Regions from separate parts of the Streptomyces sp. NPDC059853 genome, predicted to be linked through region 2. Evidence: predicted binding sites of a transcription regulator. Region 2 holds the regulator's gene; the other holds the start of a gene.

Region 1 (2,198 bases), on a different contig from region 2:
CGCGGCGGAGGGGTCGCCCCGGTAGTCGCTGCCGACCTTGTCGATCTCGTCCAGCAGGACGACCGGGTTCATGGAGCCGGCCTCCTTGATGGCGCGCACGATGCGGCCGGGCATGGCGCCGACGTAGGTGCGGCGGTGGCCGCGGATCTCGGCCTCGTCGCGGACGCCGCCGAGCGCCACCCGGACGAACTCGCGGCCCATGGCGCGGGCCACCGACTCGCCCAGCGAGGTCTTGCCGACGCCGGGCGGGCCGACCAGGGCGAGCACGGCGCCGCCGCGCCGGCCGCCGATGACGCCCAGGCCCTTGTCGGCGCGGCGCTTGCGCACCGCCAGGTACTCGGTGATGCGTTCCTTGACGTCGGTGAGCCCGGCGTGGTCGGCGTCCAGGACGGCCTTGGCGGCGGCGATGTCGTAGGCGTCCTCGGTGCGCCGGTTCCAGGGCAGCTCCAGGACGGTGTCCAGCCAGGTGCGGATCCAGCTGCCCTCGGGGGAGGCGTCGGAGGAGCGCTCCAGCTTGTCGACCTCCTTGAGCGCGGCCTCGCGCACCTTCTCGGGCAGGTCGGCGGCCTCGACGCGGGCGCGGTAGTCCTCGCCCTCGTCGGCGGCGTCGCCGTTCAGCTCGGCCAGTTCCTTGCGGACGGCCTCCAGCTGGCGGCGGAGCAGGAACTCGCGCTGCTGCTTGTCGACGCCTTCCTGGACGTCCTTGGCGATGGACTCGGCGACGTCCTGCTCGGCGAGGTGGTCGCTGAGCAGCTTCAGGGCCAGCCGCAGCCGCTCGGTGGGGTCGGTGGTCTCCAGCAGCTTCAGCCGCTGGTCGGTGGTGAGGAACGGGGAGTAGCCGGCGTTGTCGGCGAGGGCTCCCGCGTCGTCGATCTGCTGGAGCCGGTCGACGGCTTCCCAGGCGCCGCGCTGCCGCAGCCAGGCGGTGGCCAGCGCCTTGTACTCCTTCATCAGCTCGGCGACGGCGCCGGGCGGCGAGGCGGGCTGGTCCTCGGTGACGGGCGTGCCCTCGACCCACAGGGCGGCGCCGGGGCCGGTGGTGCCGGCGCCGATGCGCACCCGGCGCAGGCCGCGGATCAGGGCGCCGGGGCCTCCGGCGGAGAGCCGGCCGACCTGTTCGACGCGGCCGGCGACGCCGATGGCGGCGTACTGCCCCTCGACGCGCGGCACCAGCAGCACCAGGGGCTTGTCGCCACGGGAGGCGGCGGACTGGGCCGCCTCGACGGCGGCGCGGATCTCCGGGTCGGACAGTTCCAGCGGAACGACCATGCCGGGCAGTACGACCTCGTCGTCCAGGGGCAGGACGGGCAGGGTGAGTGTGTCGGATGACGGCGTCATGACCTCTCCCTCAGCAGACAAGTTGAGTTCACTGCACTCAATGCCGGGGAGCGGCGGGATGTTCCCCGCCCGCCGGATGTTCGCCGAGAGCGATCGCCCGGCCGCGGAGGGGGTACGGGGCTCAGGTCTCGCGCAGCAGCCGGCGCAGGAATCCGGCCGTCGCCGTGGGCGGCTCGGCCTGGATCACGACCTGGTTCATCACATGCCGGTACTGCTCTATCTCGGCCGGCTTGTCCGGGTAGACCCCGCCGGTCAGCTGCTCCAGGTACACCACGTCGGGCAGTTCGGCGCCGGGCGGGCGCAGCACCGTCACCGGGCCACCGACCGCCGCGTGGCCACCGGCCGAGAAGGGCAGCACCTGGAGGGTGATGTGCGCGAGCCGGGAGATCTCCAGCAGATGCTCCAGCTGCTCGCGCATCATCGCGGCGCTGCCCATGGAGCGGCGCAGCGCCGCCTCGTCGATCACCGCCCACAGATGGGGCGGCCCCGGCCGGTGCAGGATCCGCTGCCGGGCCATCCGCAGCTCGACGCGGCGCTCCAGCAGCCCGTCCTGCGGCTCGGGGCTGAGCCGGTGCACGGCCCGGCTGTAGCCCTCGGTCTGGAGCAGCCCCGGGATGAACTGCTGCTCGTAGGTCCTGATCACCACGGCCGCCTGTTCGAGGCCGAGGTAGACGTTCAGCCAGCTGGGCACCACATCGTGGTACGCGTGCCACCAGCCCGGTGTGTTGGACTGGCGGGCCAGGGCCAGCAGCGTGGCGCGCTCGGCGGCGTCGTGCACCCCGTACAGGGTCAGCAGATCGTCCACGTCGCGCAGCTTGAAGCCGGTGCGGCCCATCTCCAGCCGGCTGATCTTGGAGTGC
Region 2 (2,198 bases):
CTCGGGCACCGGCGACAAGAACGGCACCCCCCGGGTGTGCCCGACCTGTGTCGGCACCGGCCAGGTCAGCCGCGGCGGCGGCGGCGGTTTCTCGCTCACCGATCCGTGCGTGGACTGCAAGGGCCGGGGCCTGATCGCCCAGGACCCGTGCTCCGTGTGCCGGGGCAGCGGCCGGGCGACCAGTTCGCGCACCATGCAGGTGCGCATTCCGGCGGGCGTCGGCGACGGGCAGCGCATCCGGCTGCGCGGCAAGGGCGCCCCGGGCGAACGCGGCGGTCCGGCCGGCGATCTGTATGTGGTCGTGCATGTGGACGACCACCCGGTCTTCGGCCGCCGTGGTGACAATCTGACCATTACGGTGCCGGTGAGCTTCACCGAGGCGGCCCTCGGCGGCGAGATCTCGGTGCCCACCCTCGGCGGACCGCCCGTCACGCTGAAGCTCCCGCCCGGCACCCCCGGCGGGCGCACCATGCGCGCCCGGGGCAAGGGCGCGGTGCGCAAGGACGGTTCGCTCGGTGATTTGCTGGTCACGATAGAGGTAGTGGTCCCGCGCGATCTGAGCGAGCCGGCGCGCAAGGCCCTGGAGGAGTACCGAGCGGCAGCCGGGGACGAGGATCCCCGGGCGGCGCTGTTCGAGGCCGCGAAGGGAGAGTGACGAGATGGACGGCTGGAACGCACCAGGAACCGGGTCCCGCTCACCAGGTGGAGGCCGTGGGGCGGGTCCCGGCCCGCTGACCGACGACACCCCGGTGTACGTCATCTCGGTCGCGGCTCAGCTGTCCGGTCTCCACCCGCAGACCCTGCGGCAGTACGACCGGCTCGGCCTGGTCTGCCCGGACCGCACGGCCGGGCGCGGGCGGCGGTACTCCGCGCGCGACATCCAACTGCTGCGCGAGGTGCAGCGGCTGAGCCAGGACGAGGGCATCAACCTCGCCGGGATCAAGCGGATCATCGAGTTGGAACACCAGGTGGCCGTCCTGCGCTCCCAGGTCGCCGAGATGCAGCAGGCGCTGGAGGGCGCGGCGCTGGCGATGCGGCAGCGCGAGGCCCAGGTGCACGCCTCCTACCGGCGCGACCTGGTGCCGTACCAGGACGTCACCCACCAGGGCGCCGTCGTGGTCTGGCGCCCCGAGCGGCGCGGCTGAACCGGCAGCGGTGGGGCCCGGTGCGGATACCGCACCGGGCCCCCGCGCGTGCGGGGGCCGGGGAAAACCCGGGCCGCCCGCCACGAGGGAATGAGAAGCTGCGTTCATGCGAGGGACAGGACCCGGACTCGATTCCGGTGGTGACGGCATACCCCTGCTGGCGCTGCACGGCAGCTTCGGCCGCGGCGCGGTCTTCGCACGGCTCGCCGCCGATCTCGGCCCCGCCTTCCGGGTCATCGCCCCCGACCAGCGCGGCCACGGCCACTGCCCGCCCCGCGCGGGCGGCTTCGGCATCGACCGGTTCGTGGCGGACGCCGAGCGGCTGCTGACCGAACTGGTCCCCGGGCGGCCCGTCGCGGTGCTCGGCCACTCCCTCGGCGGGATCATCGCCTACCACCTGGCCGCCCACCGCCCCGATCTGGTCTCCGCGCTGATCATCGAGGACGTCGGCCCGGTGATGCGGCGGCCGGAGATCGCCCACCCGGTGCTGGACGTACGCGGCTGGCCCGCCAGCGCCCCCACCCGCGAGGCGCTCGCGGCGGCGATCGAGGCGGCCGGCGTACCGGACGTCTCGTACTTCATGGCCAGCGCCGTCCCGGACCCCGGACACGGCGGCTGGCGGCTGCTGTTCGACTGGGACACGATGATGGAGGTGCAGTCCGGCGGCGTCGGCGACTGGTGGCCGGTCTGGCTCGGCTCCCGCTGCCCCGCGCTCGTGCTGCACGGCGAGCACAGCACCCTGCTGCCCGCGCCGCTGGCGCGCGAGATGACCGCGCGGCGCCCCGGCACCCGGCTGCTGGAGTTCCCCGGCACCGGCCACTGGATCCACGACGAGGACCCGGCGGGCACCGCGCGGGCGGTACGGGAGTTCCTGGCATGACCGGACCGGACCCCGCGCTGCTCGCGCTGCACGACGTCGGCCACGCCTACGGGGACACCCCCGTGCTGCGCTCCGTCTCGCTGCGGGTGGCACCGGGGGAGTGCGTGGTGCTGCTGGGCCCGAACGGCTGCGGCAAGTCCACCCTGCTGCGCCTGGCGACCGGGCGGCTGCGG

The links. Region 2 encodes HspR, which represses chaperone genes until heat shock. Its sites were predicted from a motif close to TTGAGNNNNNNNNNCTCAA; they were not measured.
Region 1: lon (endopeptidase La) is a predicted target of HspR. The motif match lies at 1,361-1,379, and genes of this name have one in related genera.

The regions. Positions count from the first base shown of each region.
Region 1 covers NZ_JBHWJL010000047.1:16,067-18,264, forward strand. Annotated here, with positions in the region: gene lon (endopeptidase La) at 1-1,338, opposite strand, end outside; gene ACFV5N_RS07950 (DUF5753 domain-containing protein) at 1,460-2,198, opposite strand, start outside.
Region 2 covers NZ_JBHWJL010000157.1:4,003-6,200, reverse strand. Annotated here, with positions in the region: gene dnaJ (molecular chaperone DnaJ) at 1-655, shown strand, start outside; gene ACFV5N_RS17310 (heat shock protein transcriptional repressor HspR) at 660-1,145, shown strand; gene ACFV5N_RS17305 (alpha/beta fold hydrolase) at 1,252-2,025, shown strand; gene ACFV5N_RS17300 (ATP-binding cassette domain-containing protein) at 2,022-2,198, shown strand, end outside.